DNA from 2 places in the Arhodomonas sp. KWT genome. Region 1 is predicted to be linked to the other one. Evidence: riboswitches for the same ligand, from Rfam matches in the RefSeq annotation. Region 1 holds a riboswitch; the other holds the start of a gene.
The links. A riboswitch is a leader RNA that binds a small molecule or an ion and turns the genes downstream of it on or off. The one in region 1 is predicted to bind thiamine pyrophosphate.
Positions count from the first base shown of each region.

Region 2: it holds a riboswitch for thiamine pyrophosphate, as region 1 does, so the genes downstream of both, thiC (phosphomethylpyrimidine synthase ThiC) here and G7A99_RS07435 (sodium:solute symporter) in region 1, are expected to answer to the same signal.

Region 1 covers NZ_WNXE01000029.1:2,450-8,858, reverse strand. The annotation lists gene rpsP (30S ribosomal protein S16) at 1-235, shown strand, start outside; gene rimM (ribosome maturation factor RimM) at 251-775, shown strand; gene trmD (tRNA (guanosine(37)-N1)-methyltransferase TrmD) at 778-1,530, shown strand; gene rplS (50S ribosomal protein L19) at 1,543-1,923, shown strand; TPP riboswitch at 2,073-2,176, shown strand; gene G7A99_RS07435 (sodium:solute symporter) at 2,166-3,548, shown strand; gene G7A99_RS07430 (proline racemase family protein) at 3,614-4,639, shown strand; gene ald (alanine dehydrogenase) at 4,652-5,770, opposite strand; gene serB (phosphoserine phosphatase SerB) at 5,811-6,409, opposite strand, start outside.
Region 2 covers NZ_WNXE01000005.1:60,274-65,985, reverse strand. The annotation lists gene G7A99_RS02510 (IclR family transcriptional regulator) at 1-431, opposite strand, end outside; gene thiC (phosphomethylpyrimidine synthase ThiC) at 528-2,408, opposite strand; TPP riboswitch at 2,503-2,608, opposite strand; gene G7A99_RS02500 (hypothetical protein) at 2,759-2,998, shown strand; gene hyi (hydroxypyruvate isomerase) at 3,067-3,849, shown strand; gene G7A99_RS02490 (GntR family transcriptional regulator) at 3,859-4,590, opposite strand; gene G7A99_RS02485 (8-oxoguanine deaminase) at 4,679-5,712, opposite strand, start outside.

The sequences.
Region 1 (6,409 bases):
TGGCGCGAAGAAGCGGCCCTTCTACCACCTGATCGTTACCGACAGCCGCAACCCGCGGGACGGTCGGTTCATCGAGCGCCTCGGGTTCTATAACCCGGTCGCGACCGGTCAGGAAGTCTCGCTCAAGCTCGAGCTCGAGCGTGTCGACCACTGGCTCGAGCGTGGCGCCCGTCCGACCGAGAGTGCCGAGGGGCTGATCCGCAAGGCGCGCAAGGGCGCGGCCGCGGAGGCGTAACGACCCGGGAGGCGGCTGGTGCAGCGTGGCGCGCAGGATGACCCGCCCGTGGTGCTGGGCGAGATCGTGGGCGTTCACGGTGTGCAGGGCTGGGTCAAGGTGTATTCCTGGACCCGGCCGATGGATAACATCCTCGGCTTCACCGAGTGGCAGCTGCTCGACGATGCCGGCGCCGCGCGTACTCTGAAGCTGCGTTCGGGCCGGCAACAGGGCAAGGGCCTGATCGCGCATCTGGAGGGCGTCGAAGACCGCGATGCGGCGCGGGCGCTCATCGGGCGACAGATCGCCGTGCCCCGCTCGGCGCTGCCGCCGGCGGAAGAGGGTGAGTACTACTGGCACGACCTCGTCGGGCTCGAGGTCGTCAACCGCGAGGGCGTGGTCCTCGGCCGTGTCAGGCGGCTGATGGAGACCGGGGCGAACGACGTGATGGTCGTGGCCGGCGAGCGCGAGCGGCTGATCCCGTTCGTCGTCGACGTCTTCGTCCTCGACGTCGATCTCGGCGCGGGGCGCCTGGAGGTCGACTGGGACCCGGAAGACTGACGGTGCGCTTCGATGTCGTCACGATCTTCCCGGAGATGCTCCGGGCGATCACGGAATCCGGGGTGACCCGGCGCGCGGTGGAGCGCGGGCTGATCGAGATCGCCCCGCAGGACCCGCGGGACTACACGACGGACCGCCACCGCACGGTGGACGACCGGCCCTACGGCGGCGGTCCCGGCATGGTCATGAAGGTCCAGCCGTTGCGCGACGCGATACACGCGGCGCGTTCGGCGGTGCCGACGCCGGCGACGGTGGTCTATCTCAGCCCTCAGGGCCGGCCGCTGGACCAGGCGACGGTGAGCGAGCTGGCGCGGCTGCCGCGGCTCATTCTGCTGTGCGGCCGCTACGAGGGTGTGGACGAGCGCCTGATCGCCGCGGAGGTGGATCGCGAGATCTCGGTCGGGGATTTCGTGGTCAGTGGCGGCGAGCTGCCGGCGATGATGCTCATCGATGCGGTGAGCCGGCTGGTGCCCGGGGTGCTCGGGCATGTGGATTCCGCCGAGGAGGATTCCTTCACGGCGGGATTGCTGGACTGCCCGCACTATACGCGTCCGGAGTCCATCGACGGGCGCGACGTGCCGGCGGTGCTGCTCGGCGGCGATCACCAGGCGGTGGCGCGCTGGCGGCGCAAGCAGGCGTTGGGACGGACTTGGCTGCGGCGCCCTGAGCTGCTGTCCGGGCGGGAGCTGGACGGCGACGCGCAGGCGCTACTGGAAGAATTCATCGAGGAGTACCGAGGGGACTCGGAACGCTAGGGGTTTGTGGTCATGAGCAACATCATCAAAGAGCTTGAGCGGGAACAGATCGAAAAGTCCGGGCGCAGCCTCGACGCGTTCGCACCCGGTGACACCGTGCTGGTGAACGTCTGGGTCAAGGAGGGCAACCGCGAGCGTGTGCAGCCCTTCGAGGGCGTGGTCATCGCCAAGCGCAACCGCGGCGTGAACTCCGCGTTCACCGTGCGCAAGACCTCCCACGGCGAGGGCGTCGAGCGCGTCTTCCCGCTGCACAGCCCGGTGATCGAGAGCATCAAGGTCAAGCGCAAGGGCGACGTGCGCCGCGCCAAGCTCTACTATCTCCGCGATCGTCAGGGCAAGGCCGCCCGCATCAAGGAGAAGATCCGCACCAAGGGTGCGAAGCAGGGCGCCTGAGGCGCAACGCCCGTCCGTGTCCCCCGCGCCGGGGGGCGCGCGAGCGTGACGAAGGCCATCGGCACCCCGTGCCGGTGGCCTTTTTCGTGGCACCGCCGGATTTGCCATCGGCGCGGCTGCGCGCGAGAATCACCGACTCACCACAATCCGACCGTCGCCAGGGGAGTCCGTCACGGACTGAGAGTGCGCGCCGCGCAGACCCTGGAACCTGATCCGGATCATACCGGCGGAGGTAGCGCGACATGTACCTGACCCTTGCCACGCTCGGCGTGGCCCTCATCGCCTTTACCTGGATCGGCCTGCGTGCCCGTGCCACCTCGGCCGGGCTGGACGACTACGTCACCGCCCGCAACAGCCAGGGCGCGACCGTGCTGGGCCTGTCCTTCCTCGCCTCCGGCATGGGGGCATGGATCCTTTTCGCCCCGCCGGAGGTGGGCGCCTTCGTGGGGCCGGTGGCCCTCGCCGGCTATGCCGTCGGTGCCGCGCTGCCGTTCCTGGTCTTCGCGCTCTGCGGCCCGGCGATCCGGTCCCGGGTGCCCCAGGGGCGCAGCATCGGCGACTTCGCGGAGGCCTGTTACGGGACGGCGGTGCGGCGCTGGGTGGCGCTGATCTCCGTGCTCTACATGCTGTGCTTCCTCGCCGCGGAACTCACCGCCATCGGCGCGATCACCGCGCTGCTGTCGGATCTGGACGGCGGCGTGGTCGTGGTAGCCGTGGCGGTGGCGACCCTCGCCTACACCGCCGCCGGCGGACTGCGCGCGAGCCTGGAGACGGACCGCTGGCAGGCCTGGCTGCTGCTTGCCTTATTGGCCCTGGTGACCGGTGTCGCCCTGGGCGGGACGGGACGGCCGCCGGCGGCGTCGGCGATGCCCTCGGTGCCGCTGGCGGACGGCCTGGCGGTGGCACTGGCGCTGGTGCTCGCGGTGACCGCCGCCAACCTCTTCCACCAGGGCTACTGGCAGCGGGTCTGGGCCGCTCGGGACGCGCGTGTGCTCGGGCGCGGGGCGCTCCTCGGGGCCGGCACCACCGTCGTGGTGGTCGCGGTGATCGGTGCCCTGGGCATCGTCGCGGCGATGACCGGACTGTCCCTCGGCGATCCGCCGATCCCTTTCTTCGCGCTGCTCAATGCCGCCCCCGCATGGGTGACCCTGCCGGCGCTGGTCCTGGCGGTCACGCTGGTGGCGTCGTCCGTGGACACGCTGCAGAACGGCATCGCCTCGCTGGCGGTCACCGAGGCCCGCGGCCTGTCGCTCGGTGCGGCCCGCTGGGTGACCGTGGTGCTGATGGTGCCGGTGGTGGCCGTCGCGTTGCAGGGCCTGTCCGTGCTGCGACTGTTCCTCATCGCCGACCTGCTGTGCGCGACCACGGTGGTGCCGGTGCTCATGGGACTGTGGCGGCGGACCACGCCGGCCGCCGCGGTGGCCGGCACCGCCGCCGGTCTCGCGGGTTCCATTGTGCCGGGCTGGTGGCAGGGTGGCGGTCCCGTCGCCGGCCTCCATGCGGCCTCGTTCCCCGGTGGGGCGCCGACCCTGGGGCCTTTCGCCGGGGCGATGATCGCCTCTACGGCGGTCTGCCTGCTGGTGGCACTGCTCGTGCCCGGACGCGAGGCCGTCGCCCGGGCCTGAATGGTTCCGTGGCCGCCTTTCCGGGCGGCGGTTAGAATGGCGGTTTTTTCGACGGGGGAGTGCCCATGGCGGAGAAGACGGCCTACACGGTGGTGGACATGCACACGGCGGGCGAGCCGGTGCGTATCTTCACGGGCGGGTTGCCCGAGCTGGCCGGCGAGACCCTGCTCGATCGCCGGCGCGACGCGATGGATCACCACGACCACGTGCGCCGGCGCCTGATGCTGGAGCCCCGCGGGCATGCCGACATGTACGGCGTGTGGCCGACGCGGGCGAGCCATCCGGATGCCGCCATGGCGGTGCTGTTCACCCACAACGAGGGCTATAGCACCATGTGCGGGCACGCCACCATCGCCCTGGGTCGGTATGCGGTGGACCAGGGGCTGGTGACCCTGGGTCCGGACGGCGCCGACTTCGTGCTGGAGTGCCCCTGCGGGCCGGTCACCGTGCATGTGCACGCGGACGCCGATGGTGCCCCGGGGGACGTGAGCTTCGACAGCGTGCCGGCCTTCGCCAGCCACCTGGACGCCGACGTGACCGTGCCGGAGTACGGCCGTATCGCCGTGGACGTCGCCTATGGCGGGGCGTTCTACGTGATCGTGCCCGCCTCGCGGCTGGGGCTCGATCTCTTCGCCACCCCCTACGAGCAGCTGCTCCACGCCGCCCGCGCCATGACCGCTGCGGCCCGCGAGCAGCTCAGCGTGAGCCATCCGGACGCCGACGACCTCGGTTTCATCTACGGCACCATTCTCACCGACGACGTCCCGCCGAGCAGCGAGGCACCGAGCCACAACGTGTGCATCTTCGGCGGCGGGCAGGTGGATCGCAGCCCCACCGGCTCCGGCGTCACCGCGCGGCTCGCGCTCGCCCACGCCCGCGGGCTGATCGAGCCGGGACAGACGCGGACGTTCCGCGGCATCGCCGGGGTGGACTTCACCGCCGCGGTGCGCGGGGCCGCCGCCGACGGCAGCGTGGTCGTCACCGTGGGTGGCCGCGGCCACTACGTCGGTGAGGCGCGGTTCGTGGTCGAGGCCGGCGACCCGCTGGCCGACGGCGTCGCCCTGCCGGACGAGCTGTGGGGGCGGCGCTGAGCGCGCCCCCACTCATCCCTTGAGGGCCTCCCGGGGGGGCAGGTAGCGGTAGCCCAGCTCCTCGGCAACGGCGCGGTAGGTCACGTGCCCGCGGCAGACGTTGAGGCCGTCGAGGAGGTGCGGGTCCTCGGCCAGCGCCTGCGGGAAGCCCTTGTCCGCCAGGGCGAGGGCATAGGGCAGGGTGACGTTGTTGAGCGCGAGCGTGGAGGTGCGGGGCACCGCGCCCGGCATGTTCGCCACGCAGTAGTGGACCACGCCGTCGACGACGAAGGTCGGCTCGTCGTGGGTGGTGGGGTGGGAGGTCTCGAAGCAGCCGCCCTGGTCGATGGCGACGTCCACGAGCACGCTGCCGGTGCGCATGCGCGAGACCATCTCGCGACTGACGAGCTTCGGGGTCTCCGCGCCGGTGACAAGCACTGCGCCGATCACCAGGTCCGCGTCGAGGACCTGGTCCTCCAGGCTCTGGCGGGTGGCGTAGATGGTGGTCAACGCCGGTCCGAAGTGCGTGGCGAGGCGGCGCAGCACCCCGACGTCGCGGTCGAGCACGACGGTGTCGGCGCCCAGGCCGATGGCCATCGCGATGGCGTTCTCGCCGACCACGCCGCCACCGATCACCACGACGCGCGCCGGCGGTACGCCCGGAACCCCGCCGACGAGCACACCGCCGCCCCCGGCCGCCTTCTCCAGGCAGTGGGCGCCGGCCTGGATGGACATCCGGCCCGCGACCTGCGACATGGGCGCGAGCAGGGGCAGGCCGCCGTGGCCGTCCGTGACCGTCTCGTAGGCGATGCACACGGCGCCGCTGTCGACCAGGTCGTGGGTCTGCTCCGGGTCCGGGGCGAGGTGCAGGTAGGTGAACAGGATCTGGTCCGCCCGGAGCTGCCGGCGCTCCTCGCGCTGGGGTTCCTTGACCTTGACCACCAGCTCGGCCTCGGCATAGATGCGCTCCGGCGTGTCGCTGATCCTGGCGCCGGCGCGCTCGTAGTCCGCGTCGGCGTAGCCCACGCCGATGCCGGCGTCGTGCTCGACGAGCACCTCGTGGCCGTGGGCGACGAACTCGCGCACGCTGTCCGGGGTGAGGCCGACCCGGTACTCCCGGTTCTTGATTTCGCGTGGCACACCTACCTGCATGATCGCCTCCGCGCTAGTGTCGTGTCCGCTGCCGGCCGCCTCAGTGGGGCAGCTCGGCGTCCTTCATGCCCATAAGATAGAGGATTCCGTCGAGGCCGACGGTGGAGATCGCCTGGCGCGCCCGCTGCTGCACGAGCGGCTTGGCGTGGAAGGCGATGCCCAGGCCCGCGAGCTTGAGCATGGGCAGATCGTTGGCGCCGTCGCCCACGGCGATGACCTGGTCCAGGGTGATGCCCTCCTGCACCGCGATCTCCTCGAGCAGCGCGGCCTTGCGGCCGCCGTCCACGACCTCGCCGATCACCCGGCCGGTCAGTCGGCCGTCGGCGATTTCCAGCTCGTTGGCGTGGACGTAGTCCAGGTCGAGGCGCTGCTGGAGGTAGCGGCCGAAGTAGGTGAAGCCGCCGGAGATCACCGCCGTGCGGTAGCCCAGGGTGTGCAGGGTCTTGAGCAGTCGCTCCGCGCCCTCGGTGAGGGTGAGCCGCTGCGCGACGGCCTCCAGGGTGGTCTCCGGCAGGCCCTCGAGCAGGGCCACCCGCCGGGCGAGGCTCTCGCGGAAGTCGATCTCGCCGCGCATGGCCGCCTCGGTGACCGCGACCACCTGCTCGCCGACGCCGGCCTCCTTGGCGAGCTCGTCGATGA
Region 2 (5,712 bases), on a different contig from region 1:
ACGATCATGCGCATCATCTCCTGGGACTCGACCTGGGCGAGGAACACGGCGTAGCCCTCGTCCTGCACGGCGAGGTTGGCGGTCTCGCCGGTCTCCTCCATGAGCCGGTGGAGGTACGGGCGGGCGACGGCGACGTAGTCGCGGGCGCTGATGAAGCCGTTGCCGACGATGAAGGCGCGCACGCCCACGTGCCACAGCCCGAGCTCCTCGTCCTGCTGGACGAACTGCATCTGCTCCAGGGTGTGGAGCAGGCGGTGGGTGGTGGAGGGCGCCAGCCCGGCCATCTGCGAGACCTCGGAGAGCGTCAGCCCGTGGCCGGCGCCGGAGAGGGCTTCGAGGATGCTCAGGCCGCGGGTCAGGGACTGGCTCTGTGCGGCGCTTCGCCCGCTGGTGCGTGGCCGGCCGGTGGATCGTGTTTGTCGTTCCGCCAACGTCGTTCCCCGTGGAAGGATTTTCCACAATTGTATGCCATCGGGATGGCGGTGTGGGAGGCGGCGGCCGCCCCGGCGGGGGCGGCCGCACAGCGGTCAGCGGCGATGGTAGATCGCGCCGCCCTGTTCGCGGAAGGTCTGCGCCTTCTCGGCGAGCCCCGTCTCCAGGGCGCTGTCGGCGTCCAGGCCGCGCTCGCGGGCGAACGCCTGGACCTCCTGGGAGATGGCCATGGAGCAGAACTTCGGCCCGCACATGGAGCAGAAGTGGGCGACCTTGTGCGCCTGCTTGGGCAGGGTGGCGTCATGGAACTCCCGGGCGCGCTCCGGATCCAGCCCGAGGTTGAACTGGTCGTCCCAGCGGAACTCGAACCGTGCCTTGGACAGGGCGTTGTCGCGGATCTGTGCCGCCGGATGGCCCTTGGCGAGGTCCGCGGCATGGGCGGCGATGCGGTAGGTGACGATGCCCTCGCGGACGTCGTGCTTGTCCGGCAGCCCCAGGTGCTCCTTGGGGGTGACGTAGCAGAGCATCGCGGTGCCTTCCCAGGCGATGTTGGCCGCCCCGAGCGCGGAGGTGATGTGGTCGTAGCCGGGGGCAATGTCCGTGGCCAGCGGCCCCAGGGTGTAGAACGGCGCCTCGTGGCAGTGGCGCAGCTGCTCGCCCATGTTCTCGCGGATGCGGTGCAGCGGCACGTGACCCGGACCCTCGATCATCACCTGGGCATCGTGGCGCCAGGCGACGTCGGTGAGCTCGCCCAGGGTGCGCAGCTCCGCCATCTGGGCGTCGTCGTTGGCGTCGGCGATGGAGCCGGGGCGCAGGCCGTCGCCCAGTGAGAAGGCCACGTCGTAGGCCTTCATGATCTCGCAGATCTCCTCGAAGCGTTCGTAGAGGAAGGACTCCCGGTGGTGGGCCAGGCACCACTTGGCCATGATCGAGCCGCCGCGGGAGACGATGCCCGTGAGCCGGTCCACGGTCAGGGGGACGAAGGGCAGGCGCACGCCGGCGTGGATGGTGAAGTAGTCCACGCCCTGCTCGGCCTGCTCGATGAGGGTGTCCCGGAAGATCTCCCAGGTCAGGGCCTCGGCCTCGCCGTCGACCTTCTCCAGGGCCTGGTAGATGGGTACCGTGCCGACAGGCACCGGCGAGTTGCGGATCACCCACTCCCGCGTCTCGTGGATGTCCCGGCCGGTGGACAGGTCCATGATCGTGTCCGCCCCCCAGCGGGTGGCCCAGACCATCTTCTCCACCTCCTCGCCGATGGAGGAGGTCACCGCCGAGTTGCCCATGTTGGCGTTGACCTTCACCCTGAAGTTGCGGCCGATGATCATGGGCTCGCTCTCCGGGTGGTTGATGTTCGCCGGGATGATGGCCCGGCCCCGGGCCACCTCGTCGCGCACGAACTCCGGCGTGATGGTCTCCGGCAGGCTCGCGCCCCGGGGCTCGCCCGGGTGGCGGCGGCCCAGGGCGGGATCGTCGCGACTGGCCTCCAGGCGCTGGTTCTCGCGCACGGCGACGAATTCCATCTCCGGGGTGACGATGCCCCGCCGTGCGTAGTGCATCTGGGTGACGTTGGCGCCGCTGCGCGCCCGCCGCGGGGTACGTTCCGCGGGGAAGCGCCAGGTCGTCGTGCCGGCGTCGGCACGCCGCTCGCGGCCGTAGCGCGAGCTCAGATCGTCGAGGCGCTCGCTGTCGCCGCGCTCGGCGATCCAGTCCGCGCGTAGCGGTGCCAGACCCGCGCACAGGTCGATGGCGGCGGCCGGGTCGGTGTACGGGCCGGAGGTGTCGTAGACCGCCAGCGGCGGGTTGGGTTCGGGCCCGTTGCGGGTGGGCGTGTCCGCCTGCACGATCTCGCGCATGGGCACGCGCACGTCCGCACGGCGACCGCTGACGTGGATGCGCCGGGACCCCGGGAACGGCCGGGTCACGGCCTCGCCGAGGGCGGCCGCGGTGCCGCGGATATCGGTATCGGTGTCGTTCATGATGTGTCGCCTCTGCTCGCAGATAGTGAAAAGGCGACGAAAAGGGGGGAGGGAAGGTTGCACGTCCGCGATGACGGCGGACGCCGGCCGGTGGCCGGTGATGTGCAAAGCTCCCTGCGCCGGTACGAACCGGATCAGGTTCCAAGGGACTCTCTCAGCCCGGCATGCGTCGTCGCACCCGGGCACCCCCGCTTCTTCGTCCAGTAACGTCCCCGGCGCGGCCGGGGACTGTCACCGAGACTAGAACCGGCGTGTCTGCCGGTCAAATGCGGGTTTGATCTGGATCAATGCCCCTGTCGCCCCGTTGCGATGTGATCGTCCGGTCATGTTTTGAACGAGCGGAGGCAGTCATGGCCGTAGTCACGAACCAGTCCTGGGATCACCTCGAGTGCCCGGCATGTGCGGCGTGGCAGGTGGTGCCCCGTGGCGCGGCGGTGTCGCTGGAATGCCGCTGCGGCCGGCCGGATCCGGCGGCGCATCTGCGCCGGCCCGCGACCGGCTACGAGGTAATGCTTGCGAGTCAGCGCCGGTCGCTGTTGACCGTCCACGAGCCCGTGCCCGCGGGCGAGGGCCTGCGCGAGGCGGCCTGACCCGTTACCCGGTCCGGCGGGACCCTGCGCTACACTGGCGGTCCATTGCGGACCGCCGGTGAGTTCCCATGCCCCGTTTCGCCGCCAATCTGTCGATGCTGTTCACGGAGCGCCCATTCCCGGCGCGTTTCGAGGCTGCCGCCGCCGCGGGGTTCCGTGGTGTCGAGTGCCATTTCCCCTACGACTATCCGGCGCCGGTGCTCGCCGGCGCCCTGGCGGACAGCGGTCTGAGCCAGGTGCTGTTCAATCTGCCCGCCGGGGACTGGGCCGCCGGCGAGCGCGGGATCGCCTGCCATCCGGACCGCCGGGATGAGTTCCGGGCCGGCGTGGATACCGCGATCCACTACGCTCGCGCGCTGGCGTGCCCGCGGGTGAACTGCCTCGCCGGGCGGCTCCCCGGGGACGTCTCTGCGGAGTGCGCGCGGGAGTGCCTGGTCGACAACCTGCGCTATGCCGCGCCGAGGCTTGCCGACGCCGGCGTGCAGCTGCTCGTCGAGCCGATCAACACCCGCGACGTGCCGGGCTTCTTCCTCTGCCGCTCCGACCAGGCCCTCGGAGTGATGGACGATGCCGGCGTCGCCAATCTCGCGTTGCAGTACGACGTCTACCACATGCAGGTGATGGAGGGGGACCTGGTGCGGCATATCGAGTCCGCGTTCTCCCGCATCGGCCACGTCCAGGTCGCGGACAACCCGGGCCGCCACGAGCCGGGCACCGGGGAGATACATTACCCCTTCGTGTTCGAGCGACTGGACGCGCTCGGCTACGACGGCTGGGTCAGCGCCGAGTACGTGCCCCGCAGCGGTACCGCGGCCGGACTCGGCTGGCTGATGCCCTACCTCCGGGGGTAGGGCGGCGGGTCAGCGCCGGAGGATCTCGGCGAGGTCCACCGGGCGCTCCTCGTCGCTGAGCGCGAGCCGGGATTCCAGGGTGGAGAGGTGCTGGCGCACCAGCGTGGCCGCCTCGTCGCCGCGGCCCTCGGCCAGGCAGCGCACCAGCTCCTGGTGGTCGTCACCGAGGTAGCAGGCGCTCATCCCGGGGGCCTTGTACAGCGCGATCACGATCGAGGTGCGGATCACCAGCTCCCGGAGCATGCGGCCGAGCACCTCGTTAGGCGCGTTGTCCGCCAGGCACAGGTGGAAGGCCATGGAGTGGTGGACCCGGTCCTCCTGGCGGTCGCCGGTGTGGGCGGCGTGCTCGTCGCGGATGATCCGCTCGAGCCGCTCACGGGCATTGCCGCTGAGGCGGCCGGCGAGCTGGCGGGCCACCTCGCCCTCGACCAGCCGCCGGGCGTCGAAGATCTGCCGGGTCTCCTCGACGCTCGGGTGGGCGACCAGCGCCATCTGGTTGGGGCGGCGTACGATGATCTGGTCGGCCGTCAGGCGCGAGAGGGCCTTGCGGACCACCGAGCGGCTGACGCCGAAGAGCTCGCCGAGGGTGATCTCGGGCAGTCGTGTACCCGGTGGCAGCCGCTGGGTCAGCACCGCCTCGTAGATGGCGTCGTAGATGGCGTCGTCGGATGCGCGACGCCCGCGTCCGGGCGTTTCGAGGCCCGCCTGCTCCAGCGGTCGTGGCTCGCGTTGCTGCGCCATGGTCTCCTGCCGCGTCGGGATGTTTAGGGGTTACGGATACCGCTCGAATGTATCGGTTACCCCCGGGCCTCGCAAACGGTGGCGGCGCTCACGCGTGCGCCGCGATCCGCCGGGCGATGTCGTTGTGCCGGCGAACCAGTGCCGGGAGATCCACGTCCGTGAGCGCACCGTCGCGGCCCCGGAGCCGACCGTTGATCAGGCTGAGTGCGACCTGCGGCGGGCGGCAGAACACGAGCGCGGCGAGCGGGTCGTGGACCGCGCCGCCGGCGAGCGGCAGGGTGTCGAGTCGGTAGCCGACGATATCCGCGGCCATGCCGGGGGCAAGGCGGCCGATGTCATTGCGGCCGAGCACTGCGGCGCCGCCGCGGGTGGCGAGGCTCAGTGCCTCCACGGCGCCCATGGCGTCGGGACCGTCCACGAGGCGGTGCAGCAGCATCGTCTGCCGTGCCTCGCCGAGCATGTCCGAGCCGTCGTTCGATGCGGAGCCGTCCACCCCCAGACCGACACGGGCCCCGGCCCGGCGGAGGGCGCGCACCGGGGCGGCGCCCGAGCCCAGGCGCATGTTGGAGCTCGGGCAGTGCGCCACGCCGCAGCGGTGTGCGCCGAGGCGCCGGACCTCGTCGTCTTCCGGGTGCACCATGTGGGCGAACCAGACGTCCTCGCCGCACCAGCCCAGGTCCTCGGCGTATTCCACCGGGGTGCGGCCGAAGCGCTCGAGGCAGTAGGCCGTCTCGTCGCGGGTCTCGGCGAGGTGGGTGTGGCAGTGCACGCCGTAGTGCCGGGCCATCTCCAGGCTCTCGCGCATCAGCGTCTGCGATACGGAGAAGGGCGAGCACGGTGCCAGGGCGATGCGGGTCATCGCATAGTCCGCGTCGTCGTGATGGGTCTCGATCACCCGCTGGCTGTCGGCGAGGATCGCGGCCTCGGACTCGACCACCGAGTCCGGCGGCAGGCCGCCGTCCGATTCGCCCACCGACATGGACCCGCGCCCGGCATGGAAGCGCAGGCCCATCTCTCGCGCGGCGTGGACCTGGTCGTCCAGGCGGGCGCCGTTGGGCCAGAGATAGGTGTGGTCGGCGGCGGTGGTGCAGCCGGAGAGCATGAGCTCGGCCGCCGCGATCC